Regions from separate parts of the Mesorhizobium sp. UC74_2 genome, predicted to be linked through region 1. Evidence: predicted binding sites of a transcription regulator. Region 1 holds the regulator's gene; the other holds the start of a gene.
What was found. The regulator PhoB, encoded in region 1, activates phosphate uptake and scavenging genes when phosphate is short. The targets are predictions, from matches to a motif close to TGTCATNNANCTGTCAT.
Positions count from the first base shown of each region.

Region 2: a site for PhoB is predicted at 10,926-10,942, ahead of ACFJIU_RS29730 (YdcH family protein). Genes of this name have one in related genera too.

Region 1 is NZ_CP170562.1:6,181,067-6,195,701, reverse strand. It holds gene ACFJIU_RS30210 (YMGG-like glycine zipper-containing protein) at 103-351, shown strand; gene ACFJIU_RS30205 (CHASE domain-containing protein) at 430-2,055, opposite strand; gene ACFJIU_RS30200 (ATP-binding cassette domain-containing protein) at 2,205-2,993, opposite strand; gene ACFJIU_RS30195 (sugar ABC transporter permease) at 3,095-4,411, opposite strand; gene xylF (D-xylose ABC transporter substrate-binding protein) at 4,550-5,590, opposite strand; gene ACFJIU_RS30185 (ROK family protein) at 5,931-7,172, shown strand; gene phoB (phosphate regulon transcriptional regulator PhoB) at 7,218-7,907, opposite strand; gene phoU (phosphate signaling complex protein PhoU) at 7,927-8,634, opposite strand; gene pstB (phosphate ABC transporter ATP-binding protein PstB) at 8,672-9,496, opposite strand; gene pstA (phosphate ABC transporter permease PstA) at 9,511-10,827, opposite strand; gene pstC (phosphate ABC transporter permease subunit PstC) at 10,824-12,281, opposite strand; gene ACFJIU_RS30155 (substrate-binding domain-containing protein) at 12,378-13,415, opposite strand; partial or broken gene ACFJIU_RS30150 (response regulator) at 13,691-14,635, opposite strand, start outside.
Region 2 is NZ_CP170562.1:6,076,237-6,090,871, forward strand. It holds gene ACFJIU_RS29660 (efflux RND transporter permease subunit) at 1-1,257, shown strand, start outside; gene ACFJIU_RS29665 (hypothetical protein) at 1,328-1,780, opposite strand; gene ACFJIU_RS29670 (NAD-dependent epimerase/dehydratase family protein) at 1,796-2,293, opposite strand; gene ACFJIU_RS29675 (LysR family transcriptional regulator) at 2,390-3,277, shown strand; gene ACFJIU_RS29680 (MFS transporter) at 3,262-4,440, opposite strand; gene ACFJIU_RS29685 (DUF1244 domain-containing protein) at 4,578-4,886, opposite strand; gene ACFJIU_RS29690 (N-formylglutamate amidohydrolase) at 4,910-5,707, opposite strand; gene ACFJIU_RS29695 (DUF1036 domain-containing protein) at 5,954-6,451, shown strand; gene pyk (pyruvate kinase) at 6,448-7,878, shown strand; gene ACFJIU_RS29705 (tetratricopeptide repeat protein) at 7,990-8,571, opposite strand; gene ykgO (type B 50S ribosomal protein L36) at 8,661-8,786, opposite strand; gene ACFJIU_RS29715 (5-(carboxyamino)imidazole ribonucleotide synthase) at 8,919-9,935, opposite strand; gene purE (5-(carboxyamino)imidazole ribonucleotide mutase) at 9,995-10,459, opposite strand; gene ACFJIU_RS29725 (YdcH family protein) at 10,572-10,775, opposite strand; gene ACFJIU_RS29730 (YdcH family protein) at 11,007-11,186, shown strand; gene ispG (flavodoxin-dependent (E)-4-hydroxy-3-methylbut-2-enyl-diphosphate synthase) at 11,438-12,691, shown strand; gene ACFJIU_RS29740 (lytic transglycosylase domain-containing protein) at 12,697-13,560, shown strand; gene ACFJIU_RS29745 (hypothetical protein) at 13,562-13,822, shown strand; gene ACFJIU_RS29750 (response regulator) at 13,915-14,635, opposite strand, start outside.

The DNA of each region.
Region 1 (14,635 bases):
GATTGAGGGGGCAGACAAAATCCATCCACCCATGCTAAAGAACCGCTTGGAAGTGGACGCCGCGCTGCAATGCGAGGGACTTCGAGCGAGAGGAGTGAATTGATGCGTAAGACTATTTTGGCTCTGGCGGGTGTGCTTGCCCTCAGCGCTTGCACAACCACCGAACAGGACGTTTCCGTGGGCACCGGTGCCGGCGCGCTGATCGGCGGCGCTGTCGGCGGCTGGAAGGGTGCAGCGATCGGCGCAGCGATCGGTGCCGGTTCGGGCCTGCTGGTCCGCAACCTGCGCAATGGCTACTGCCAGTATCGCGATCCGGACACCGGCCGTATCTATACCCGCCGCTGCAACTGATCAGCGCGGTATCAAACGAAAGAGGCCGGCTTGCCGGCCTCTTTTTTTGTTTGGCTATCGTCCCGCCCTGCAACCGTTCTAGCTTGAGTAGGGAAGCCGGATCTTCACCCGCAAACCGTCATCGCGGAACTCCCGCTCGATCGTGCCACGCAATTCACGCGTGATGTTCATATCGATCAGGCGGGTGCCAAAACCGGTCTTGGAGGGCGCCTCCAGCTTGGTCTTGCCGGTTTCGATCCAGTTGAATGCCAAAGTCCGTTCGCGCCCCTTGCCTTCGATGCTCCAGGCAACTTTCAGCGCGCCGACCGAATTGCCGGCCTCGCCATATTTCAAGGCATTGGTGGCGAGCTCGTGAAAGGTGAGCCCGAGAGCCTGCGTCATGGTCTCGTCCAGCATGACTTGCGGACCCGACAGCAGGTCTTCTGGCAGGTCCTTGCCGAAGACCTGACTGAGTTCGACGCGCAGGAGATCACCCAGATCAGCCTGCTGGCGACGCGAGCGCGTCAGCATGTCCTGCGAAGCGGCCATCGACTGCAGTCTTGCCGAAAACGAATTGGAGAAATCCTTGAGATCGGCGGAGTGTGCCGCTGTCTGGCGCGAAATCGCCAGGACGCGGGCAATGGAATTCTTGATCCTGTGCCGCATCTCCTGCAGCATAAGATCCTTCTCCAAGAGACTCTTTTCCGTGGCCTCGTGAAGTTGCGAGGCCGCATCGAACGCTCGCTCCTGATAGCGCGCGATCATGGCGATCGTGCCAGCGAGCAGCAGACCGAACAGACCGAGCACCACGGGAACGAAAGGGGATGACGGCTCGGTGAACTCGGCCGTCGGCCGCAAGACGATAGCCCATGGCCGGCCTGCAACCTCGATCATGCGCACGGTTTTCAGGCCAAAACCATGCACCGGTGGCTCTTCCGACCGGAACAGCAGATTGTCCGGTCCGATCGACTGATCATAGGCCTCGATGTTGACGGGGAGCCGTGGAGTCTTGCCGAGGATGACGTCAAACAGGTCGCGCGCGCGGAAAATCGCGTACAGGAACCCCTTCGTGGCGGCCACAGGGTCCGCACTCCGCGCCGCCTCCGGTGAGCCAAGCCTGGCGAAGATCACGAACCCCGTGACCATAGCCGGCGCCTGATCTTTCCAGCTGGAAAGAGGATCGAGCATACGCCGGCCGCTTGTGTGCAGCTTGTTGTCGGCCATGGTCTGCTCCATGGCCGTTCGCGAAGCAGGATCGGCAGCGACGTCGAAACCGAGATAGCGCTTGCTTTCTTCTTCCGCCGGCTCGAGCAACATCACCGGCGCATGCCAGGGAACACCCGCCGCCGGTGCAATCGTCCGGCTGAGGCCGTAGTTTTCTTTTATCTCCTGCTCGGCGGCAGCTTCTTCACCCGGCTTGACCAGTTTGAGGTAGCCCAGGCCAAGCAGGCCAGCGAGATTCCCGTCGACATCGAGCGTCTTGTAGAAATTTTCGAATTCGGCACGCGAGACATCACCCGACCGGGCGCTGAAGAACGCTTCTGTTGCCCGCAGCAGCGACATATGCAGGTCGAGCCTGCTTTCCATGCGACTGACAGCGTCGTCGGCGGCGGCCTCGAACTTGATTCGGGCTGCATCGCGCGACGCAAAATAGGCGAAGCCGGCCAGGACAAGGCTGGCCAAGGCGACGGCAACAAAAGCAATCGTCGGGAAAAACTTCTTCAAAATCAGCCGCCAGCCCGAAAGAGCCCCCGTGGTCCTTTTAGACTACGGAAAAACAAACCGAAAGCGGTATGCTTTGTTAGCCTGGTAGCGACAAGCCCCTGTTCCGGCATTGCTGACAAATGATGCCGGAACAATCCACCGAAAACGTTCTAGGCAGCTTCCTTGAGTGCACCCGGCCCCGGTATCGCGCCTGGCGGGCATTTGCCGAGAATGATCATGCCCAGCACTTCATCCTTTGTGACGTCCTGGGTTCGGGCCGTACCGACAACCTGACCGTTCTTCATCACACAGACGCGGTCCGCCAGGTCAAACACGTCGTGGATATCGTGGCTGATCAGGAAGATACCGAGACCGTCCGCCTTGAGCTGCTTGACCAGTTCACCGACCTGCGCCGTTTCCTGCGGGCCAAGCGCGGCTGTCGGCTCATCCATGATCAGGATCCGGGCGTTGAACAGGATGGCGCGGGCAATCGCCACCGACTGGCGCTGGCCGCCGGACAGTTTGACGACGGGCTCCTTGAAACGCTGGAAACGCGGATTGAGGCGCCCCATCACCTTGCGCGCCTCCGCTTCCATGGCCGCGTCGTCGAGCGTGCCGTATCTGGTCATCACTTCCCGGCCGAGGAAAAGATTGGCGGCGGCGTCGACATTATCGGCCAGGGCGAGCGTCTGGTAGATCGTCTCGATGCCATACTTCTTGGCATCGCGCGGATTGGCGATCGCCGCCTCTTCGCCATTGATGAATATCTGACCGGAATCGCGCTTGTAGGCGCCCGAGAGAATCTTGATGAAGGTCGACTTGCCGGCGCCGTTGTGGCCGAGCAGCGCAACGACCTCACCGGGATAGAGATCGCAACTGGCACCATCCACGGCACGAATGCCGCCGAATGCAATGGAGATGTCCTTCATTTCGACGAGCGGAGTTTGGGTCTGTTCCATGGTCCTGCCCTTTCTGGAGCGTTTCCGATTTCCGGAAACGCGGAAACACTCTGGCTCTTTGTTTTACGCAATTGCGGACGCAAAACCGCTGCGCAATTGCTCTAGACGCGCTTGCGGTACATGGTGTCGAGCCAGACGGCGACGACCAGCACCAGTCCCACGACGATGTTCTGCAACGGCGTATCGAGGCCGAGCAGAACCATGCCCGACTGCAGCGATTGCATCAGCAAGGCGCCCAGCATCGCGCCAATGATCGTGCCGGAACCGCCGGCAAGCGAGGTGCCGCCGATGACGGCAGCCGCAATCACCAGCAGTTCGTCCAGCGTGCCAAGCGAATTGGTCGATGCATTGAGACGAGCCGATGAGATGGCGGCGGCGATTGCAGCCAGCACGCCCATGATCATGAACACCTTCATGGTCACCCAGCGCGTGTTGATGCCGGCGAGATTGGCTGCTTCCGGATTGCCGCCGATGGCGAAGACGTAGCGGCCGAAACGCGTGCGGTTGGTGACGAAGGTCATGACGAGCCCGACCGCGACCGCCATCAGCACGGGGATGGCGATGCCGTGGGCGATGAAGAGACCGCCCTCGGGGACCGTGATGTTGTTGGCGGCAGCATATTTGTTCACGACACCGACCGGCCACGGATAGGAATTGGCGATCTTCACCGCCCCGAGGATGACCGCGCAGGAAATGACCCCGAGGAAAGCTTCCGCCCAGACCGGGCGCAAGGGAAACTTGAAGCGCTTGCGCTGCACGCGGCCGTTGAACAGCATGGCGACCACCCCGGCGCACGCCACAAGGCCGAGCACCCAGCTCCAGGTCGATCCGATCGATCCGGCCGGACCACCACCCATGAGCTGGAAAGTTGCATCCATCGGCGCCACCGTGCGGCCGCTGGTGATCCACCAGGCGACCCCGCGCCAGATCAACAGGCCACCGAGCGTGACGATGAAAGCCGGCACCTCCAGATAGGCGATGATGAAGCCTTGCAGTGCACCGATTGCGAGGCCGACCACGATGCCAGTTGCCAGCGCTATGATCCAAAGCCACGGATTGCCGAGCTGCATGCCCATCACCCGGATCAGGAATTCGGCCTGGGCCACGCCCATGACCATGCCGATCACCCCCTCGACCGAACCGACCGACAGATCGATGTTTCGCATGACGATGACCAGCACCATGCCGGTCGCCATGATGGCGACGGACGAGGTCTGCACCGACAGGTTCCAGAGATTGCGCGGCGTCAGGAAGAGGCCGCCGGAAAGCAGATGCAATCCCACCCAGATGATCAGCAGGGCAGCGACCATCCCAAGCATGCGGGTGTCCAGTTCGGTCGCCTTGAGAAAGCGCCCGACCGCGGACAGTTCCGCTGCGCGGGCGCGATCGACCGGCGCATTCGAGGCCGTATCAGTCATGATATTCCTCCCAGACCACACACCGCCTTGGCGGCATGGCGTGCCACTTTACAGGGACTCTTGAGCTCCGGGGGTGGGAGCCATTGCAAAAAGACCACGGCTCTCAGGCCGTGGTCTCGTTTGTTGTCGCGGGCGCGCTTAGTTGCAAGCCTTGACGGAACCGGCCTTCACGCCCTGGCAGACGACATCCTTGGAAACCCAGCCGGCGTCGATGACGACGTTGAGATTGTCCTTGGTGATCGCGACCGGGGTCAGGAACACCGACTTGACGCTGTTGCCGCCCGGAGTGGTGAAGTCGGTGACGTTGGCGATGTCGCTCGTCTTCTTGCCGTCGGCGAGTTGCGCCGCGATTTCCGCGGCATTCTTGCCGAGATCACGGGCGTCCTTGAACACCGAAACGGTCTGCGTGCCCAGCGCGATGCGGTTCAGCGCGGCATGGTCGCCGTCCTGGCCCGAGACCGGAACGGAACCCGCCAGGCCCTGTGCCGCCAAGGCGGCAATCGCTCCGCCGGCGGTGCCGTCATTGGCGGCCACGACGGCATCGACCTTGTTGTCATTGGCGGTCAGGAATTGCTCCATGTTCTTCTGGGCATTGGCCGGCAGCCAGCCGTCCGTGTAGGCCTCGCCGACATTCTTGATCTTGCCTGCGTCGATTGCTGCCTTCAGCACTTCCATCGAACCTGAGAACAGGAAATCGGCATTCGGGTCGGTGCTGGAGCCCTTGATGAAGACATAGTTGCCTTCCGGCTTGACGTCGAAGACGCCTTTCGCCTGCAACCGCCCGACTTCCTTGTTGTCGAAGGTCAGATAGAAGACGTCCTTGTTTTCGATCAGACGGTCGTAAGCGATGACCGGAATGCCTTCGTCGACGGCCTTCTGTACAGCCGGGCCGATGGCGGAGGTATCCTGCGCCAGGATGACAAGGGCGTTCGCGCCCTGCGAGATCAGGCTTTCGACGTCGGTGAGCTGTTTGCCGGGATTCGACTGCGCGTCAGCGGAAATATATTTGTCGCCCGCCGCTTCGATCGCCTTCTTCATGGCGGCTTCGTCGGTCTTCCAGCGCTCTTCCTGGAAGTTGGACCAGGACACGCCGATCACCTTGTCCTTCGCTTCGGCGACAGCGGAAAGCGCAAGCGTCATGGCGGCACCCGCCAGAATGGCGGCCGTAAATTTCCTCATTTTTTCCTCCCCGCGCCCAAGGGCGCGCTTGTGTGCGTTGGCCGTTGGAGAAGCTTTTTTTCGAGCTTCGAAAAAATAATCGCGCAGGTACAGCCTTCTGTCAACGGGATTCGAGTCCTTCGCGATATTTTTTTCGGATCACGAAATAATAGTGACGACGAGGGCATGTTCTGCCACTATCTGTGGAGGAGCGCGCTGTCGCGACGGCAGGAGCGAAACGGGTTTTGCATTCGCTCATGCATCGACCTATGCACGAACAGCGCATCTGGAACGCCATTGGCGGCCCAAGCGCAACGGCTTCGGTGTCCACGGGGCCGGCGGGGGGAGGAACGGCAAGGACATGACTGTCGGGATCCGTCACGACGATTTGCGCCGCAGGAACCGCGCGATGGTGATTGCTGCCGTGCGTCGCTCCGGTGAGCCGTCCCGCACGGAAATCACCGCCATCACCGGCCTCAGCCATTCGACCATTTCAGCGATTTCGTCTGATCTCATCGCGGAGGGCATTCTGCGCGAGGGCCGCAGTGAACCGACGGCATCGAAGCGGGGGCGTCCGCAAGTGGGGCTGCAGCTCGACCCCGGCGCAGCGGCTGTACTGACGGTCGTTCTGTCGCTCAACCTTTTGACGGCCGCAGCCATCGACTATTCGGGCAAGGTCCTGACCGAAGAAACACGCCGTCTGGACACACTGTCTCTGCCCCGGGAAGCGCTGGTCGATGAATGTGTCGAGATGGTCCGGCGACAGCTCCACGACCGGAGCCTGGCAAGACATCGGGTCCTGCGCATAGCTTTCGCCGTTCAGGGCACGGCAGATTCGCATGCGCGCACCATGCTGTGGACGCCAATCACCCCGCATGGCGATATCCCCTTTGCCGATATCCTGGAAAACGCTTTTGGCATTCCCGTCATCGTCGAGAACGACTGCAACATGATGGCGGTCGCGCTGCGTTGGCGCGGCACGGACCGCTACCGTGACGACTTCATTGCCGTTCTGCTTTCGCACGGCATCGGCATGGGCATCGTGCTCAATGGCGAATTGTTCATCGGCACCCAGTCGTCCGGCGGCGAATTCGGACACATGATCCACCGGCCGAATGGCGCGCGATGCCGCTGTGGCCGCCATGGCTGCGTCGAGGCTTATGCCGGCAACTATGCGATCTGGCGCAGTGCCCACGGGCTCGATGAAAACACCGAACCGGCCGCTGACATTCCCGACGACGAAATGCAGAGGCTGGCTGAAAAAGCACGCGCAGGCATCGGCCCCGAACGCGAGGCCTATGAACGCGCAGGCACAGCCCTCGGCTACAGCCTCGGTTCACTTTTCGCCGTCATCGACCCTGCCCCGGTAACCTTTGTCGGCATCGGTGCAACGGCCTTCGATCTGATCGAGCCGGCATTGCGGCGGGCAATTGCCCAGACCGCCGGCGGACAACATTCGAATTCAATTGTCTTTGATACGGAACCCAAGGAGCAGATGCTGATCCGCGAAGGCTGCGCCATGCGCGCGCTGACCTTCATCGATCAGGAGATCTTCGCGCTTGGCGGTCCGATGGCTCCCACCCCTCAGCTTCTGGAGGTCTGAGCCGGCGATCAGGGCGCAATACCGATGAACCGGCGTTGTCCCTGATCAATCCTCGCGGATGGCGTAGCCCGAGCCGCGTATCGTGCGGATGACGTCCGGCATGCGGCCATTGTTGACCGCCTTGCGCAGGCGCCCGACATGCACATCGACTGTACGCTCATCGATATAGATCGTCTCGCCCCAGACATTGTCGAGCAGCTGGCTGCGCGAGAAGACCCGCCCGGGATGCCGCATCATGAATTCCAGCAGCCGGAACTCCGTCGGCCCGAGCCGGATCTCGCTCTTCTTGCGGTAGACCCGGTGCGACTCGCGGTCGAGTACGATGTCGCCGACCTTGAGCACGGAAGACAGCACCTCGGGTTTCGCGCGGCGCAACAGCGCCTTCACGCGTGCCATGAACTCAGGCATCGAGAATGGCTTGACTAGATAATCATCGGCACCGGTGGACAGACCGCGCACACGGTCGCTTTCCTCGCCGCGTGCCGTCAGCATGATCACCGGCAGGCGCTCGGTCTCCGGTCGCATCCGAAGCCGCCGGCACAATTCGATGCCGGATACTGCCGGCACCATCCAGTCGAGCACCAGGAGATCCGGCACATTTTCCTGAAGCCGGATTTCGGCTTCGTCGCCCCTGGCTACGACCTCGACCTGGTAGCCCTCGGATTCCAGATTGTAGCGGAGGAGGACGCCCAACGGCTCCTCGTCTTCCACCACCATGACACGCGGCGCGATCATCTTGCCGTCCGTCCCGTGGTCAGGCCGCCGGAACGGCAGCAGCCGTCTCGTCGAGCTTTGGCCGGTTGGGCGGCAACTGCTCGCCCGTCAGCACGTAGAAGGCGTTCTCGGCGATGTTGGTGACATGGTCACCGATGCGCTCGAGATTCTTGGCGCAGAACAACAGGTGCGTGCAGGCCGTGATGTTGCGTGGATCTTCCATCATGTAGGTGAGAAGCTCGCGGAAGACGGAGGTGTATTTCACATCGATCCGCTCGTCGTCAGCCCTCAGTTGGGCGAGCCCCTCTGCGTCCCTCGCCGCATATTTCTCGACGACACCGTCGACCTGGTCGAGCACCAGATGGGCCATGGCGTCGATCGAATGCGAAAGGTCGCGCGGCGTGGCGCCCTGCCCGACCGCGCCGACACGCTTGGCGATGTTCTTGGCCAGGTCACCGATGCGTTCCAGATCTCCGGCCATGCGGATGGCGCCGACCACGGCGCGCAGGTCCTGCGCCATCGGCTGGCGCTTGGCAATCAGCGTGATTGCCTTGGTGTCCAGCTCGCGCTGGCGCGCATCCATGATCGCATCGTCCGACACGACCCGTTGGGCAAGTCCATTATCTGACTTCAGCAGCGCCTTGGTGGAGCTTTCGACCATCGAGCTCGCCAATTCACCCATGTCGCTGATGAGCCTGCTGATTTGTCCGAGCTCTTCGTCGAACGATGCGACGGTATGTTCGCCCATATTTATGTCCTCTTTTTCCTCGGCAGCAATCGCTCACTCAGCCGAAACGGCCGGTGATGTAGTCCTGCGTGCGCTTGTCGTCGGGGTTGGTGAACATCTTGTCGGTAGCACCTTCCTCGACCAGGTAGCCGAGATGGAACATCGCCGTGCGCTGCGAGACGCGGGCGGCCTGCTGCATCGAATGGGTGACGATGACGATCGTATAGTTCTGGCGCAGTTCGTCGATCAGTTCCTCGACCTTGGCGGTCGCAATCGGATCAAGCGCCGAGCACGGTTCGTCCATCAGGATGACTTCAGGCGACACCGCGATGGCGCGCGCGATGCACAAACGCTGCTGCTGGCCGCCGGAAAGGCCGGTGCCGGGCTCGTTGAGGCGATCCTTCACTTCATTCCAGATTGCAGCCTTCTGCAGGCTGGATTCGACGATACGGTCCATCTCCGCCTTGTTCTTGGCAAGGCCATGGATGCGCGGTCCGTAGGCGACGTTCTCGTAGATCGATTTGGGGAACGGATTGGGTTTCTGGAACACCATGCCGACGCGGGCACGCAGTTCCACGACGTCGATCTTCGGATCGTAGATGTCTTCGCTATCGAGGGTGATCTTGCCACCGACCTTGGCCGCATCGATCGTGTCGTTCATGCGGTTGAGGCAGCGCAGGAAGGTCGACTTGCCGCAGCCCGAAGGGCCGATCAGCGCCGTCACCTGATTCTGGCGGATGTCGAGATTAACGTCGAAGAGTGCCTGTTTCTCACCGTAGTGCACGGTCACCTTGTCGCCGCGCATCTTGATGATTTCGTTCGTCTGGGCGCTCATCTGGCTGCTCACTGCCTGTTCGAGGGTCTTTTCCGTCATGATATTCATATCAGGCTCCCTTTCTACCAGCGCCGTTCGAAGCGGCGCCTGAGCACGATCGCTGTGATGTTCATGGCCATCAGGAAGACCAGAAGGATGATGATTGCGCCGGACATGCGTTCCACGAACGCGCGTTCAGCTTCGTTGGCCCACATATAGATCTGCACCGGCAGCGCCGTCGCGGGATCAAATGGGGTTGCGGGATAGTTTGCGACAAATGCCACCATGCCAATCAGCAGCAGCGGCGCCGTTTCACCGAGTGCGCGCGCCAGGCCGATGATCGTGCCGGTCAGGATGCCGGGGGCAGCCAAGGGCAGGATGTGCTGGAACACCATCTGCATCTTCGAAGCGCCGAGACCGAGCGCGGCCGAGCGGATCGAAGGCGGCACGGCCGCGAGTGCGGCACGCGTTGCGATGATGATCGTCGGCAGCGTCATCAGCGTCAGCACCAGGCCGCCGACGAAAGCGGCCGAGCGCGGCATGCCGAGGAAGTTGACGAATACGGCGAGGCCGAGCAGACCGAACACGATCGAGGGCACGGCTGCCAGATTGTTGATGTTCACCTCGATCAGGTCGGTGAACCGGCTCTTCTTGGCGAACTCCTCGAGATAGATCGAGGCGGCGACGCCGATCGGCAATGCAAGCAGAAGCACGATTACCATCATGTAGAATGAACCGATGATGGCAACACCGAGGCCCGACGTCTCGGGGCGGCTCGAAGCCCCGAATGTGAACAGGCCGGTGTTGAAATGCTCGGCCATCGCGCCTTCGGCCTTGAGCTTGTTCATCCATTCGACCTGCTGGTCCGACACCTTGCGGCGATCTTCGGGCACAGTGAGATCGATCTGGCCCTTGAAGGCGGAATCGAGGTTGGCGCCCGCCAGGATATTGACGGTGCGTGTGGTGCCGATCACCTTCGGATCGGAAACGACCACGTCCCGCAGTTGCACGCGAGAACCTTCGGAGAGGAAGCCCTTCAGCTTCGTCATCATCGGCTTGTTTTTCGCGTCGATGCCGAGTTTTTCGGCAAGCGCCTTCTGTGCCAGTGCCGGATAGTTGGCGGTCAACAGGACTTCCGGGTCCGTTGCCCGCTTGTTGTCCGGATCGATCACCTTCTCATCGAAGGTGACCGGCAGCGACACCGTCGTCTGCCAGAAGGACGTATAGCCCTTGGTCAGGATCGACAGGAGCATGACAACCAGGAAGGCGAGGCCAATGCAGATGGCCAGCACGCCATAGAGGCGGAAACGGCGTTCGGCGGCATAGCGGCGCTTGAGGCCGATGTCGCGACGCGCGGGAGGGGTTGCGGTGGCGACCGTATCCAGGGTGACGTCGGTCATTCGTACTGCTCCCGGTATTTGCGCACGATATAAAGGGCAACGATGTTCATCACCAGCGTCAGCGCAAACAGCGTGATGCCGAGTGCAAACGCGACCAGCGTCTGCGGCGAGTTGAATTCAAGGTCGCCCGTCAGCTGGTTGACGATCTTGACGGTGATGGTTGTCATCGCCTCGAACGGGTTGAGGGTGAGGTTGGCGGCCACGCCCGCGGCCAGCACCACGATCATTGTTTCGCCGATGGCGCGTGAGGCGGTGAGCAGGATGGCGCCGACGATGCCGGGCAAGGCTGCCGGCAGGATCACACGCTTGATCGTCTCGGAGCGCGTGGCGCCAAGGCCAAGCGAACCGTCACGCATCGCCCGGGGCACCGCGGTGATGATGTCGTCCGACAGCGAAGACACCACCGGGATCAGCATCACGCCCATCACCAGGCCGGCGGTCAGGATCGACTGCGCCTGAATGAACGACGTGCCGCCGGCAAGAGCCGCGCTGAGATCGCGCAGGAAGGGTCCAAGTGTGACGAGAGCGAAGATGCCGTAGACGATGGTTGGAATACCCGCGAGCAGTTCGAGTGCGGGCTTGACCGCGGCTCGCACCTTCGGCGCGGCATATTCGGACATGTAGACCGCCGACATCAGGCCAACCGGCACCGCGACAAGCAGGGCGACAAAGGCGATATACAGCGTACCGGCCAGCAGCGGGATCAGACCGAACTGGCCTTCGGACGCCCCGGCACCGGCCGCGGCAAAACGCGGATCCCAAACCGTGCCGAAGAAGAAATGCATGGGCGGCACGCGGTTGAAGAAGTTCAGTGTCTGGAACAGCATCGACAACACGATGCCGATCGTCGTCAGGATGGCTATGGTCGAGGCACCAAGCAGTCCCCACAGCATCAGCCTTTCGACATTGTTGCGGGCGCGGGCGCGGAGCTGCACCTGCGAAATTCCGTAGAAGGCGCCAGCCAGCGTCAGTCCGATCGTGATAATGGCGCCGATCAGACCAAGCCAGTCGGTGGTCCGGTTGGCCTCCGCCGCGATCGGGATCATGTAATCCTGCGTATCGGTGGCGAGCGCGACGCCTTTGGCGTTGAGAAGCGGCTGCAATTCGGCGAAGGTCGCGGGCAGAGCCGCCACCTGCTGGGCATCGAGCTTGCGCAGGCCATTTGCAAGGCTCTTGGTCAGGCTGACCGCCAGCGGCTCGCTGGCCACGCCAGTTTCAGCCGGCATCTGCGCATGCAGGCGGCTGTTGAGATAGACGGAGGAGCCGATGCTCCAGACAGCAAGGAAAAGCACCGCCGGAAGAACACCCAGCAGCAACGCCCACCAGCCATGGTAGTGAGGTCTGGAATGCGGTTTGACCTTGCCGTCATCCTGCGAAAGAGCCCGCTGTCTTGCGACGACGAAGGCGACGATGCCGATGACGAGAACGATTGCCAGCACAAGCATGGATGACATGGAGCGGCCTCTGAAAGGTCACAAGGGCTACCGGTCAACGACCGGCAGCGGCGACCGGGGCACAGGTCGGACCTGCACCCCGGACACCTGGGAGGATTACAGCGACTTGCCGGCGTCGAAAGCTTCGCGCTGAGCCTTGCGTTCTGCCTCAGGAGCAGCAACCAGGCCGTATTCGGCGAGCGGGCCTTCCGGACCGACCATCTGGTCGGCGAGGAAGAAGTCGACATATTCCTTCAGGCCCGGAACGACGCCGAGATGCGCCTTCTTCACATAGAAGAACAGCGGACGCGATACCGGATACTCACCCTTGGCGATGGTCTCGGTCGACGGGGTGATGCCCGAAACAGTGGCAACCTTCAGCTTGTCGGCGTTGTTTTCATAGAAAGCCAGGCCGAACACGCCGACGCCGGTCTTGTTGCTGTCGATACGGGCGAGCGTCTCGGTGTAGTCGCCGTCGATGTCGACAGCCTTGCCGTCCTTGCGAACCGCCTTGCAGGCAGCTTCCGCGGCCTTGTCGTCGAGGCCACCGGCCTTACCGGCTTCCACGCCGCCGAGCTTCTTGCAGCCGGCGATCAGCAGCTTCTCTTCGAAGACTTCACGGGTGCCGTGCTTTTCGCCCGGGATGTAAGCGGCAATGTCCCAATCCGGGAGCTTCGGATTGACCTGGCTCCACTTGGTGTTCGGGTTGTCGACCAGCTTGCCGTCGACCACGATCTTGGCGGCGAGCGCCTTGTAGACGTCTTCCGGAACGAGCGCCCAATCCGGACCCTTGATGTCGGTGGCGAAGACGATGCCGTCATAGCCGATCTTCACTTCCTGGATGTCCTTCACGCCGGCATCCTGGCAGGACTTCACTTCGTCTTTCTTGATCGGACGCGAGGAGTTGGCGATGTCGATGGTGTTTTCACCGACGCCCTTGCAGAATTCCTTGATGCCGGCGCCCGAACCGCCGGACTCGACCACCGGGGTCTTGAACTTCGAGAACGTCTCGCCGAACTGCTCGGCAACAATCTTGGCGTAGGGAAGCACGGTCGACGAACCGGCAACCTGAATCTGGTCGCGCGCGGCGGCGTAGCCAGCCGATGCAGCGAGCGCGAAGGCAGCAGCCGACGCGGTAAGAAGGGCTTTTTTCATTGGGCCTGCTCCTGTTAGGAAGGTGGTCTCTAGACGCCTTTCCTGCGGCGCCGGCTGAGGCCATAGCGCTCGTTTATTACAGTCACATGACAGTTTCGTGTCACCCCGGTAACGCGCTTTCGGCAGGTCGGCAAAGCGCCGCCGAGTCCACTTTGGTGAAAGCTTGGATTCTGGCTGTGAATCAGCAGGTTGCCAGGGCCAGACCTTAATCGGAGCCGGCAAACAACTTTTCTGCCAGATTTACGAAAACTCTACCTGATCTCGACGCCGGCTTTCTATCCGGCGCTGCGATAGGCTGTGTCTTTACCGCCGAGCCAGCGATCGAGCTTCTCAAGTAAGGCTTTCGGGCTGATCGGTTTGGGCAGGTAGTCATCCATACCGGCTTCGAGGCAACGCTCCCGGTCTCCCTTCAGCGCGTGGGCGGTCACGCCGACGATGGGTATGTGTGTTCCATCCAATGCTTCGCGTTTGCGGATTTCGCCGGTCGCCTCCAGGCCGTTCATCTGTGGCATTGAGACATCCATCAGGATCATCCGTGGCTTCAGTCGGCCTGACGTCTCCAGCGCCAGCTTGCCATTGCCGACGATTTCAAAACTGTAGCCGGTATCGGCCAGTATCTGGGTGAAGACGAGCTGGTTCACCTCATTGTCCTCGGCAACGAGAATATCGAGCGCTCCATTGCCGTCCGCGGCCGGTGGCTGAGATGGAACCGGCACGACCGGCGCCCAGGTTTTCGACATTGCCGCGATCCGGGACCGAGGCCGGTGTTTTCAGAACATCGCTCGTCGGCGGGCGGGTAGCCAACCCGCCCCTGTGCTTCTGGATGGTCGAAACCAATGCCTCCAGCAATATCGAAGAGCGAGCCGGCTTGATGAGATGCGCGGCGATGCCAAGATCGCGATAGCTGGCGTTGGACAGTGTCTGGTCGACCGACGTCAGCATGATGATGGGTGTACTGGAAAGGCCCTCGGTGTTGCGGATCGCACGCGCGACTTCCGCGCCGGTCATTTCAGGCATCTGGTAATCGAGCACCACGCAATCGACTGGCACGCCATACGCTGCCGCGGCAGCCAGAACCTTCAGCCCCTCGGGTCCGCTCGCCGCCGCGCACGAATCGAACGACCACGATGCCATCTGCTCGCTAAGGATCGAGCGGTTCACCGCATTGTCGTCGACAACGAGCACGCGCGCGCCAGTGACGTCGATCGGCAACACGCGCT
Region 2 (14,635 bases), 100 kb from region 1:
GTCGAAGTGCGCGTGCCCGAGGCTGGCCCGCCAACCGGCAAGCCGATCCAGGTGCGTATTTCGGCTGTCGATCCGGCCGGCATCGATAAGGTGGCACGCGATGTCGCTGCACATATCGCCAAGGTCCCCAATGTCATCGACGTCACGGATGGCCTGCCGCCGCCCGGCATCGACTGGGCCCTTGAGGTCGACCGCAGCAAGGCCGCGCAATACGGCGTCAACCCGACCTCGGTCGGCACTGTCGTGCAACTCGTCACCAACGGGCTGAAGCTCAGCGAATACCGCCCGGCCGGTGCCGACAAGGCGGTCGATATACGTCTGCGTCTGCCTGAGGATCGGCGGACACTGTCGACGCTGGACGAACTGCGCGTGCAGACCAGCCAGGGCTCGGTGCCGATCGCCAATTTCGTCATCCGCAAGCCGGAACCAAGTGTCGGCACGCTGAACCGTATCGATGGCGCCCGCACCGTGGTGGTTCAGGCAAACGTCGCGGCGGGAGCGCAGGTCGCGGTCGTGCAGGCGGAGGTGACCAAGACGATCGCCGACATGGGCCTTCCCGACAACTTCCGCTGGAAACTTGCCGGCTCCAATGAGGACAGTGCGGAAGCGAGCGCGTTCCTGTCCAAGGCATTCGGCGCCGCCATCTTCCTGATCTTCCTGGTGCTGCTGGCGCAGTTCAACAAGTTCACATCGGTCTTGCTGGTGCTGTCTTGCGTGGTCATGGCGACGATCGGCGTGTTCCTCGGACTGATGATGACCGGCCAGCCGTTCGGCATCGTCATGTCGGGCATCGGCGTGATCGCTCTGGCCGGCGTGGTGGTGAACAACAACATCGTGCTGATCGACACCTACGACCGGTTGCGTGAAGAAGGCTGGGACAAGACGGAAGCGGTGCTGCAGACCTGCCGCGAACGCGCCCGTCCGGTGGTGCTGACCGCCGTGTCGGCGATCCTCGGCGTGCTGCCGATCGCGTTTGGTCTCGGCCTTGAGATCTTCCACCACGAGACGACGATCAATGCACCGTCGACGCAATGGTGGATTTCGCTGTCGTCGGCGATCGTGTTCGGTCTGTCCTTCGCAACGCTGCTGACGCTGGTGGTGACGCCGGCCATGCTGATGGTGTTCACCCGTGCCAAGCGCAAGCCTGGCCAGCGCAGCTGGCTTGGGCGGCTGTTCCGCCGGGGCAAGGTCGCCGCTTCCAACGACGACGCGCCGGATCTCGGTGCAGCGGGGGCGTTGCCCAAGGCTGCAGAGTAGAATCATCGTTATGATGTGAAGAAGGCCGCCGGGTCGACCCGGCGGCCTTTTGTTTGTCGTTGCAGGGCCGTTATGCAGCTTCCTTCTGTGCCGCGAGACTTGCGACAGGGATGCCCAGATCGGTCAGCGCCTCGGCAACGGCGCGGTCGAGCGGCGTGTGCGGGATTGGCCCGATGACATCCTCCAGGCGGTTTGACGCCAGCCGGTGTGGCTCGAAGCGCAGGTATGACATCTGCAGCATCGCCTTCCACATCGGCATGAACGGTGCGCCGATCTTGAACACCCACCAGGGCAGCGATGACATCGCAAGCTTGTGGCCCACGGCTCGCTCGAGAGCAGCCTTCATCTGCAGGTCGGTGATGGCGTGACCCGGGAAATGGAAGGTCTCATAGTAGCCCAGTTGATCCTGTCGGTCCGCCAGTTCGACAAAGGCGGCGGCGAGATCGGGCAGATATGCCCATTCATGCACGATATCGGTCGGGCCGGCGGCGGTGTAGACGCCCTTCTGGATCTTTGAGGCCATGCCCAGGTCAAACCATCAGCCGGTGCCTGTGCCGCCGAAGAAATCGCCGGCCCGCAACAGGATGGTGCGCAGGCGTCCGGCGTCCGCTTCGGTGCGCAGCAGGGTTTCCAGTGCCACGCGAATACGACCCTTTTCAGTCGTCGGATTGAACGGCGTATCCTCGGTGATGATTTCCGGAAGCGGCGAACCGTAGTTGTAGATGGTGCCGGGGAAGAGCAGGAGGGCGCCATTGGCCTCGCAGGCGGCAACCACATTCTCGGCCATCGGCAGAACACTGCTCCAGTCGGAATAGACCGGGCTCAGGCCGTGGAAGATGATATCGACGCCGGCCGTGGCGCGCACCAGAGCCTCGCGGTCGAGCGCATTGGCGGCGATGCCGCTGGCGCCAGCGAGATCGGCCGGCAGCCTGCCGCTGCGGGTGATGCCGCGAACGTCATAGCCGGCCTGGATGAATGCCTTGCCGATAGCGCGGCCGAGCCGTCCGTTGGCGCCGAGGATTGCGATACTGGTCATGTCGGATCTCCTTGTCGGTGTTGCGATGTCCCTATTTTGCCCTTTCACTGGCGAATGGAAATTGACTGTTTTCGGCTTTGTGATATTCATTTTTGAATGAAAGACATCGACTGGAATTTGATCAAAAGTTTTGTTGCGGTGGCTGAAACCGGCAGTCTGTCGGCTGCGGCGAGAAAGCTCTCCTCGAGCCAGCCGACGCTTGGACGCCACATCTCGGAGCTTGAACAGGCGCTGGATGTGACGCTGTTCCGGCGTGGCCGGCAGGGGCACGAACTCACCGAGGCAGGCGCGATTCTTTACGAGAGAGGCCAGGCGGTCGCCGAACAGGTAACGGCTTTTTCCCTGTTGGCATTGGGCTCTGTCGAGGCGGTCGAGGGAACTGTGCGGATCTCGGCCAGCGAGGTGGTGGCGGCGTTCGTCCTGCCTGAAATCATCGCTAGGCTCGGTCTTGAGGAACCGGGCATCGAGATCGAGGTAGCGGCTTCCAACCAGGTCGAGAACCTGCTGCGCCGCGACGCCGATATCGCCATTCGCATGGTTCGGCCCATGCAGAACGAGCTGGTGGCGCGCAAGGTTACCGACATTGCGCTGTGCGCCTGTGCCGCCACCACCTATATCGAACGGCGCGGCCGACCCGAATCCGTCGCTGATATCGTCAACCACGACATTGTCGGTTTCGACCGTGACGACGGCATCATCCGCGGTTTCGCTGCCGCAGGCATTCCACTGGACCGCAGTGCCTTCCGCTTCCGCTGCGACAACCAGATCGTGCATTGGCAAGCGGTGCGCGCCGGCAACGGTATCGGTTTCACGCAGCGGCCCCTGGTCGATCGGGACCCAAATGTGGAACCCTTGCTGCCTGATCTCGCGCTGCCGGCTCTACCGGTTTGGCTCGCCATGCACCGCGATGTGCGCGGCTCGCTGCGCATCCGCCGCGTCGTGGATTTCCTGCACGAAGCGCTGAAGCGCTATTCCGCCGGCTGAGCGACGAAATCAGCGGCGTGGGCGAGGTTGGACATCAGGAAGACCGCTGCCAGGAACCCGGACAGCACCACAAAGACCGCTGTAAAGCCGACATGCTCGGCAACGAAGCCGATCAGCGACGGCGCCAGCAAAATGCCCGAATAACCCATGGTCGTGACCACGCTCATGCCTGTGCCGGATGCCATGCCGGGCTGATTGCCACCGGCTGAAAAGGCGATCGGAACCATATTGGCGATGCCCAGCCCGGCAAAAGCGAAGGCGGCGATTGCCAGCCATGGCCACGGCGAAAGGGCTGCCACCAATATGCCGGAAGCCGCGATCAGCGAGCAGACGCGTAGCGTCGTTACCGCACCGAACCGGTTGCGCACACCATCGCCAGCGAAGCGCATTGTGGCCATGGCACCCGAGAACAATGCGTAGGCGAGGCCGGCGGTAGCGAGATCGGCGCCAAGCTCCTGATTCAGATAGAGAGCGGCCCAGTCCAGCACGGCGCCTTCCGGCACCATGGTGATCAAGGCCATCAGGCCGATCAGATAGATGCCGGGGCTCTTCGGGAATGTGAACTTGTGATGTTCCTCATGGGCCAGTTTCTTGGGATCGCTGACCAGATAGCCGGCGGTCAAGACAAGCAGCACGATGGCAATAATGGTGACGCCGACGGCGTGTGTCAGATGGCCATAGTTCTGGATGACAAGTCCGCCGATGCCGCCACCGGCGAAGCCGCCGAGGCTCCAGAAACCGTGCGAGGAGGACATGACCGCGCGCGAAAGGCGGCGCTCAACCGAGACGGCGTTTGCATTCATGGCCACATCCATGCCGCCGACCAGTCCTCCGAACAGGAACAGGGCGGCAGCCGCCAATGGCAGGCTGGGGGCCAGCGCCACCAGAAGCAGGCCAAACACGGCCACGCTGGCAAAACCGCGAACGACGGCGCGCGAGCCATGTTTCGACATGAGGTAGCCGGACAGTGGCATGAAGACCAGCGCGCCGAGGCCGAACAGCAGGATCAGAACGCCGAGCGTGAACTTGCTGATGTCCAGGCGGGTCAGGAAAACCGGGATCTGCGGAGCCCAGCTGCCGGTCAGGAAGCCGTTGATGAAGAACATCGCTGCCACAGCCCAGCGACCGCGCGCGGCATCTTGCAGGGAGGAAACTGCGGTCATGGCGATGGCTCGAACAAGAATTGGAACGATTCAATCGTTAGATCGATTCAAAGTCATCGTCAAGCAATTAAGGCGATCGAACCATCCGAGAAGGAGGCCGCGAGCTGCAGGAAGGGCGTGTCTGCCGCCCGCGTGCCTCAGTGATCTTTCGGGCGATTGGCCGCGAAGGCAGCCTTCTGGGCATCCGATGCCTCGGTCTGATGGCGCGCCTGCCACTCGCCATAGGGCATGCCGTAGACGATCTCGCGGGACTGGTCCTTGGAGAGTGCGACGCCTTCCGCCTCCGCTGCCTCGCGGTACCAGTTGGACAGGCAGTTGCGACAGAAACCGGCGAGATTCATCAGGTCGATGTTCTGGACGTCGCTGCGTTCGCGCAGATGCTCGACCAGCCGACGGAAGGCCGCAGCCTCGAAATCGCGCTGCTGTTCGTCGCTCAGATCGGTCATGGCGGTGCCCTCGTGTTGGCGCTTCACAGTGGTCCGGTGCGCGAACCGAATATCTTCACAGCGTGTATATCGGAATGGCGGTTGATCGCGTCAACGATGGGAGCCAGCCTTTCCGCCCATGCGAGCGCACCTTTGGTGTCGGCAATCAGATCCTGCCGTATCTCAATCAAGGCATGTGCGAAGCCATTGACGATGGCATGGCGAAACATGGTGTCGCCGCGCAGGGCGCCGTCATACGGTTCATTGTCGCCGACCACGAGATCCTTGTCTGCAGCGAGCGCTTCGATGAGTGCGCGCGGCGCACGATCATCGAGATCCCACAAGACGCCGACGTGCCAAGGCCTGGCGCGGCCCTGCATGACCGGAGTGAAGGAATGAACAGAGAAGATGAACGGCGCGCGCCCGGACTTCTGGGCCACCGAGGCGACAACGGCAGCGACAGCGTCATGATAAGGGCGGTAGAACCGCTCCAGCCGCCTTTCGCGCTCTTCGGCCGGCATCGGATAATTGCCCGGAACGATGGTGCCGTCATAAAGCTGGCGGATCAGCGTCGGGTCGTCTTCGCCGCGATTGGGGTCGATCAGCAGGCGTGAAAAATTGGCGAGCACTGCCGGCACACCAAGCAATGAGGCCAATTCGCGCGTTACGGCTTCAACGCCGATATCATAGGCGATGTGGCGCTCGAATTCGGCGGCCGGCAGGCCGAGCGCTCCATACTCCTCCGGCAGTTCGCGTCGCGCATGGTCTGCCACCAGCACGATGCCGCGACTGCGATCGCCCTCGATCAGATCAAATGGCGCAAAAACTGTGGATCGGGTCATGGCACGGGGAAAATCAAGCGGTGGCGTCTCGGAGCGGGATGGTAACGTGATCCCATGAAGCGGAAGTCCGCGCAATGCCGTTGTTTGGTCAAGGTTTTTGCGAAAAACTTTCATCCTCCGGCATAGCATGCGCCGGCTTGCCAATTAAATCGATTGGATTCACAGTGGGGCGCGCGTTGACATGCGCCCGGACATCTTCGAAAAGGGCGCCTGATCATGCAAGTTTCACTCAGCGAGGGGTCTCGAATGGCATCCGCCAGCCGGCAGCGTACGCGAAAGGGCCTCGCCCTCTTGCTGCCGCTGTTTGCCCTGTTCGCGGCGCCTCTGGTGATGGCCTCTCCGGCCATGGCCGATTTCCGTGTCTGTAATGCCACGCAGAATCTGGTCGGCGTCGGCATCGGCTATCGTGCCAAGACCGGCTGGATCACCGAAGGTTGGTGGCACATCGAAGGTTCGACCTGCAAGACGCTGATCGAAGGGCCGCTGTCATCGAGGTTTTACTATCTCTATGCAGAAGATGCCGAGCGCGGCGGTCGTTGGGATGGTCCGATCTCGATGTGTGTTGCCGAGAAGGAATTCAAGATTGCCGGCGTAACCGATTGCGTCGCCCGGGGCTTCCAGCGCGCCGGATTCCAGGAATACGACACAGGCGAGCAGGCGAGTTGGATGGTCCAGCTGACCGAGCAGCCCACTGCGGATGGCACCCCGGCCGCTCCGCCAAGCAACGGTCAGAACAATCAATGAGACGTAGCCGCAAGGTCAAGATCCTAGCCACCATCGGTCCTGCTTCCTCCGATGAAGCGATGCTGAAGAAGCTCTTCGAAGCAGGTGCGGATGTGTTCCGCATCAACATGAGCCATTCCGATCATGACCTGATGCGCACACTTGTTGGTCGCATCCGCTCGGTAGAGGCCGCAGTCGGTCGTCCGATCGGCATCCTGGCCGATCTGCAGGGGCCGAAGCTGCGCGTCGGCAAATTCGCCAACGGCAAGGAAGAACTGAAAGTTGGCCAGACCTTCACCCTGGACGACAATCCGGAGCTCGGTGATTCCAGGCGTGTCCATCTGCCGCATCCCGAAATCCTGCGCTCGGTCGCCGTTGGCGACCGGCTGCTGATCGATGACGGCAAGGTCGAACTGAAGGCCGTGAAGGTTGATGGCCATTCGATCGTCGCCACCGTGGTGGTCGGTACCAAGATTTCCGACAAGAAGGGCGTGTCGCTGCCGGACACCGAGCTGCCGGTCGGTGCGCTCACCGAGAAGGATCGTGCCGATCTCGACGCGGTCCTGGCCGCCGGCGTCGACTGGGTAGCGCTTTCTTTCATCCAGCGTCCGGAGGACCTCGCCGAGGCACGCAAGATCGCGCGTGGCCGGGCGCTGCTGCTTTCCAAGATCGAGAAACCGCAGGCCGTGGCGCGGCTGGCCGAGATCATCGAGCTGTCGGATGCGCTGATGGTGGCGCGCGGCGACCTCGGCGTCGAATTGCCGCTGGAGGCTGTGCCGGGCATCCAGAAGCAGATCACCCGCGCGGCGCGCCGCGCCGGCAAGCCGGTGGTGGTGGCGACGCAGATGCTGGAATCGATGATCTCCGCGCCGGTGCCGACCCGCGCCGAGGTGTCGGACGTCGCGACCGCCGTGTTCGAGGGCGCCGATGCGATCATGCTGTCGGCTGAATCCGCAGCAGGGTCCTATCCGGTCGAAGCGGTGGCGACCATGAACCGCATCGCCGAACGTGTCGAACGCGACCCGACCTATGCCGGCATCATCAATGCCCAGCGCTCCGAGCCGGAGGCGACAGGTGCCGATGCCATCTCGCTGGCGGCACGCGAGATTGCCGAGACGCTGAAACTGTCGGCGATCGTGACCTACACGGCTTCCGGCACGACGGGCCTGCGAGCTGCCCGCGAACGGCCGCAGGTGCCGATCATCGCGCTGTCGCCGATCCTTGCCACGGCCCGGCGCCTCTCGTTGCTATGGGGCACGCATTGCGTGGTTTCGGAAGATGCAACCGATCTCGACGACATGGTCGATCGTGCCTGCCGCATCGCTTCGGAGCAGGGCTTCGGCAAGGCGGGTGACCGCATCATCATCACCGCGGGCGTACCGCTGAGAACCCCCGGCTCCACCAACATGCTGCGGATCGCCTATCTCGGGGCAGATGGGAAGCAGTAAGATCAGGGGGGAATGAGGGAATAGGGCAGTAAACACTTTGCCGTGTATGGGCGCCAGGCTAACTCACTGCCCTACTGCCCTACTGCCCTACTGCCCTACTGCCCTACTGCCCTAGATCGCCTCTCCAGCCAGTTCCTCCGACAGCTTCGACACCTGGTCCTGCGCATTGCGCAGCATCGGGTAGAGGTCGAGCACCTTCTGCCAGGCATCGAGCGCGGCCTGCTTGCGTCCGGTCTCGGTCATGATCTGCGCCATCCCCGACAGGGCGCCGAAATGACGGGGTTCCAGTTCCAGCGTCTGCTCGATATCGACCATCGACTTGGCATAGTTCTTCATCAGGAAATGCGCGGTGGCGCGGCGGTTCCAGCCCTCCGCATATTTGGGCTGCAGCGTCACCACCTGGTCGAGGAAGTCGAGCGCGACGTCGAACTTCTTGTCTTCGATCGCTTTCTGCGACCATTGCATCATCAGGTCGACCGAGGCGCTGCCGGACCGGCTCCATTCGTTCCAGATCCGGCCGGCAACGAGTTCGGCCGATTTCGGACTGCGCGCATGCTTGAGGTCGGTGAAAAGCTGGTCGATGCGCTGTTCGCGCGTCTGTGCTACCGCAGGTTTGACACCGTCGTCGGCAGCAATGGCTGGCAGCGAAAAAGAGAGGGAAAGAGCCGTACAAACGGCGAATAACGTCCGCATTCCCGGATTCTATCTCCGGGATGCCGGACGTTCAAACTGAATCTGAATTCAGCATCATCATGCAGCGCTCAATACGCGCCACAGCAGGATCAGCCCTGGCGCGCCTTGTAGCGCGGAGCGGTCTTGTTGATGATGTAGATGCGGCCCTTGCGGCGAACCAGGCGGTTGTCACGGTGACGCGCCTTGAGCGCCTTGAGCGAATTCTTGATCTTCATGGTCTTGCCCGTCGGTATGAGCCCGGTTTCGGGCTGAACTTTAAAGGCGCGCCCGAAGACGCGCCCTGTTGCGATCGGCTCATACCGAGGTGCCCGGTACATGTCAACCTTGCAGGCGGCTTGATCACGCTTTCAGCCGGCAAATGGGCGGATGCGGGTGAAGTGCCCCATCTTGCGTCCGGGCCGGGCCTCGGCCTTGCCGTAGAGATGCAGCATCAGGTCCGGCTCCGCCAGCAATGCCGGCACCTGGTCGACATCGTGGCCGATCAGGTTCTGCATGACGCAATCCGAGTGCCGGCCGGCATCGCCGAGCGGCAAACCGGCAACGGCGCGGATATGCTGCTCGAACTGGGAAACCGTGCAGGCCGCCTCGGTCCAGTGACCTGAATTGTGCACGCGAGGCGCCATCTCGTTGGCGAGCAGGCTGCCGTCGGGGAGCACGAAGAATTCGATGCCTATGACGCCGACATAGTCGAGCGCGGTGATGATCGCCATTGCCGCCTGCTTGGCCGCATCCGCCGTGGCGATCGAAATGCCGGAAGGCACCGTCGAGCTGTGGAGAATGCCGTCGCGATGGACGTTGCGGGCCGGATCGTAGACAGCAAGGGCGCCATCGGTGCCGCGCGCCGCGATGATGGAGATTTCGTAGTCGAAGCCGATCAACGCTTCCAGGATCAAGGGGACATTGCCCATCGCCTTGTGGGTGCCCTCGACGTCCGTGACGCCGCGCAGCACGCGCTGACCCTTGCCGTCGTAACCGAGGCGCCGCGTCTTGAGCACGCCGCTGTTGCCGAAGGCGTCGAGCGCGGCGGCAAGATCGGCATCATTGTCGACGGCGCGGAAGGCGGCGGTGGCGACGCCGATATCATTGAGGAATTGCTTTTCGATCACGCGGTCCTGGGCCACCCGTAGGGCTCGTGCCGAGGGCCGTACCGGTCGCGTCGCTGAAAGCCTCTCGGCAGCCGCAACCGGAACGTTCTCGAACTCGTAGGTCACGACCGTGCAGGCTGCTGCAAGTTCGGCAAGGGCCGCCGGGTCGTCGTAGGCGGCAACGATTTGCCGGTTCGCGACCTGGGCGGCCGGGCAGTCCGGCTGCGGTTCGAGAATGACGGTCTGGTAGCCGAGTTTCGCTGCGGCCATCGCCAGCATGCGGCCAAGCTGGCCGCCGCCGATGATGCCGATGATGGAGCCTGCGGGAAGAGCTGCGGTCACGGCTGGTCTACCGGCTCCTCGGCGACCCTGGCGGTCTGGCCGGCGCGCCAGCCATCAAGCCGTTCGGCCAGGGCCTTGTCATAGAGGGCGAGCACGGCAGCGGCCAGCAGCGCGGCGTTTGCCGCGCCGGCCTTGCCGATGGCCAGTGTGCCGACAGGGATGCCCGCAGGCATCTGTACGATGGAAAGCAGCGAATCCTGCCCCGACAGCGCTTTCGATTCCACCGGTACACCGAAGACTGGCAGCGAAGTCATCGCAGCGGTCATGCCAGGCAGGTGCGCCGCCCCACCGGCTCCGGCGATGATCACTTTGTAGCCTGCCGCCTTGGCGCCGTTGGCGAACTGGTATAGCCGGTCCGGGGTGCGATGGGCCGAGACGATCAGCGCCTTGTGCGGGATCTCCAGCACCTCCAGCAATTCCGCGGCGTGACGCATGGTCGCCCAGTCGGACTGGCTACCCATGATGATGGCGACATCGGCTTTATGCTCGGCCAAGCTGCTCTCCCCGGAGGCAAAGTGGCGAGGTAGCGGAATTTGCCTTGTGGAGCAAGGATTGCGGTGGCGCCGGATACGCTCAGGCGATGATATCGGGAATGATGCGGTCTTCGAGCGCGCTCAGCCGATCCTTGAGCGCCAGCTTCTTCTTCTTCATGCGTTGCACCTGCAGAGGATCGCAACCGGTGGCGATCATCGCATTGATGGCCGCGTCGAAATCGGCATGTTCCTGTTTCAAGCGTGCAAACTCGAGACGAATCTCGGCCTGTTCCTGTTCCGACATATCCACCGTTCTGCTGGCTCCGGCGCCCATGCGCGCCTGATGGGCGGGGTCCGCCAGCCTTCGCCAGCGGCGCGCACGCATTATCACATTTCACGACGCGGTGGAATGCTACCACATGCCATTCGACAAGGCGAAGCAATGGTGGCACACTGTCATTTGGCCGTCACGCGGGCGTCCGCGGTGGACGTCGTGCGTCGGTCGCTGGCAGGAATATGAAAGGGAGAACCATTCATGTCTCTAGCGTCCCATCTTGAAGAGCTTCAACGGAAACACAGCGACATCGAACGTGAGATCGATGACGCGCTGCTGCATCCGTCGGTGGACGATCTCGAAATCGTGTGCCTCAAGCGACGCAAGCTGGCCATTAAGGACGAAATGGAAAAACTGAGGGGCAGACCCTCGACTCACTAAATCAGTCCCCAATAGGCGCAAATGCTCCCGGCGGCGCGCAGCCGCCGGCCAGGGACCTTTTAAGTATCTCGCTCGGCATTGCTTCGGAGGATCGTGGTTTCACCCCGATCTTTCTCGTTCGCTGCCGCGTCGTGAGTGCCGGAATCTGTTTGTGCGCGTCGATTTGACAGGCTGCGCTTGAGCTTGCCATTGACAAGGCTGTGTTGCTCCTCCACCTCATGCCCGGACGCATTTCTCATGAGGCGACCGGCATGACCGGGTATTTTTCCTCCCCATTTCCGCGCCGGCAGTCGGTCGGCGTCGACGTCGGCGGCGTGATCGTCGGCGGTTCCGCGCCTGTCGTCGTGCAGTCGATGACCAATACCGACACGGCTGATATCGACCAGACGGTGGCCCAGGTTGCGGCACTTCATCGCGCCGGCTCGGAGATTGTGCGGATCACCGTCGACCGCGACGAAAGTGCCGCTGCGGTGCCGAAAATCCGCGAACGGCTGGAGCGGCTGGGCGTCAATGTGCCACTGGTCGGCGACTTCCACTACATCGGCCACAAGCTGCTGGCCGATCATCCGGCCTGTGCCGAGGCGCTGGCAAAATATCGCATCAACCCTGGCAATGTCGGCTTCAAGGACAAGAAAGACAAACAGTTCGCCGAGATCGTCGAAACGGCGATCCGCTACGACAAGCCGGTTCGCATTGGCGTCAACTGGGGGTCTCTCGACCAGGAACTGTTGACCCGACTGATGGACGAGAACCAGGAAAAGGGCTCGCCGCTGACGGCGAACCAGGTCATGCGCGAGGCGATCGTGCAGTCGGCAATCCTGTCGGCGGAGCTTGCCGAGGAAATCGGGCTTGGCCGAGAGAAGATTATCCTGTCGGCTAAAGTCAGCGGCGTGCAGGATCTGATTGCCGTCTACACCATGCTTGCCACCCGTTCCGATCATGCGCTGCATCTCGGGCTTACCGAGGCCGGCATGGGGTCGAAGGGCATCGTCGCTTCATCGGCGGCCATGGGCATCCTGCTGCAGCAGGGCATCGGCGACACGATCCGCATTTCGCTGACGCCGGAACCCGGAGGCGATCGCACCCGTGAGGTGCAGGTGTCGCAGGAACTTCTGCAGACCATGGGGTTCCGCCAGTTCGTGCCGATCGTGGCGGCTTGCCCCGGCTGCGGTCGCACCACGTCGACCGTCTTCCAGGAGCTCGCGCAGTCGATCCAGGAGGACCTGCGCAAGAACATGCCGATCTGGCGCGAGAAGTATCCTGGCGTCGAAGAACTGAAGGTCGCGGTGATGGGCTGCATCGTCAATGGCCCTGGCGAATCCAAACATGCCGATATCGGCATTTCGCTACCGGGCACCGGCGAGACGCCGAGCGCGCCGGTGTTCGTCGACGGACGCAAGGCAGCGACCTTGCGCGGACCCAATATCGCCGCCGATTTCGAGAAAATGGTCGCTGACTATATCGAACAACGGTTCGGCAGCCACGGCCAGGCGGCGGCAGAATAGCAGCGATGCGGCGTGCTGCCGGTCTTGCCTTGCTTGTTCTGCTCGCACTGCCGGCGGTGTCGCCGGCAAAGGCTGATCCTCCTCATACGCATTCGGCCCAGAAGCGCCTGATCGAACGCGTTTGCGACCTGATCGAAGTGCATGCGACCGAACAGGGGCTGCCGAAGGATTTCTTCGCACGGTTGATCTGGAAGGAAAGCCGTTTCGATCCAAACGCGGTCAGCCCCGTGGGCGCTGAAGGCATTGCCCAATTCATGCCGGGCACCGCAAAGATGCGCGGCCTTGTCAATTCTTTCGACATCGAGCAGGCGATACCGGCTTCCGCCAGATATCTGTCGGAGCTCAAATCCGGCTTCGGCAATCTCGGGCTGGCCGCCGCGGCCTACAACGCCGGTGAAAACCGGGTGGCGCGCTGGCTGGCTTCCGGAGGGTTCCTGCCGCTGGAAACGGAAGAGTATGTGCTCGACGTCATGGGCGAGCCGGCCGACAAGTTCTCAGACAAGACCTATGCCGGGGTGGTGCTGCCCCTCGACGCCAGGCAGCGGAATTTCTCGATCGCCTGCCGGCGGTTGCCGGTGAGCAAGGCAACGACGGTGCCGATGGCCGCGGTGCATGTGAAACCATGGGGCGTGCAGGTGGCGGGCAATTTCCGACGTTCCGCCGCCGTGCGGCAATGGCAAAGGGTGCAGGCGCGGTTTCCGGCCGTGCTTGCCGATGTCGAACCCGTCGTCAGCCGCGTGCGGACCCCGATGGGGCGACGGGGCGTCTATGCCGTGCGCATCGGCGCCGACGATCGCAAGGCGGCGAACGCGATCTGCGACAAACTGCACAGCGTTGGCGGCGCCTGCATCGTGCTGAGGAACAGATAAGTTGAGCAAGGAACCTCCCGCTGAAGATCCGCTCGTAATCGTACCGGTACCGGCTCTTGTGGCGGTGTTGCTCGCCATGGAGGAGAAGAAGGGTTCACCACTGACACAGGCAGAGGTGTTGCGTATTCGCGATGACGCTCATTCTATTGTGATGCCTGCCTCAATTGTTCGTGAACTTGCGGCGGAACGAGGCTACACCGATATTGATCCCGAAAATGCTTGGGAAGAGTGGGGTCAGTTCCGCAGCGGGCTCCAATCATAACCGAACGCTGCCTCCCGGGGACGCTCCTTTCCCCGATTGGTTTTGCCGATATTCCCGTCTTTCCAGTTGGCTACCTGAACCAAGGGGCCGTGTCAGGCGGTCTTGGCCACCGTTTCGCTGAGCCATGTGCCGATCTTGGCGCCGAGCCGATCCGGCGAGACCGGCTTGGCCAGGTAGTCATCCATGCCGGCTTCGATGCACTTGTCGCGATCGCCCTTCAAGGCATGTGCGGTTACGCCGATAATCGGCGTGCGGGTGCCGTTGGCCGCTTCGATCTGGCGGATGGCGCGTGTTGCTTCGTAGCCGTTCAGTTCCGGCATCGAGACATCCATCAGGATCAGCTTGGGATTGAGCGTCTTGTACATCTCCACGGCGGTGCGCCCGTTGGCAGCGATGCGGTAGTTCAAGCCCAGTCCGTTCAGGATCTGCCCGAAGACCATCTGGTTCACCTCATTGTCCTCGGCGATCAGGATATCGAGCGGACGGGCGGGATTGGCGATGGCTTCCGGCTTAGGCGCCGGAGCGGGCGTACCACGAATGACCGTGAAAGCCGGTTGCGCGGGTGCCGTGGCATGCACCGGCTCGCGCACGAAATGCGCTCTGCCGGCCTGATTGCGAGCCTTCTGGATGACGGAAATGACGTTTCCAAGCAGCACGGCCGAACGCGACGGCTTGGTGAGGTGCGCGGCGATGCCGAAGTCGAGGATGAGCTTGGCGAAGTCGATCTGGTCGACCGAGGTCAGCAGGATGACGGGAATGGAGGACAGCCGGCTGTCCGCCGCTATCGCCCTGGCAACGTCGGCGCCGTTCATG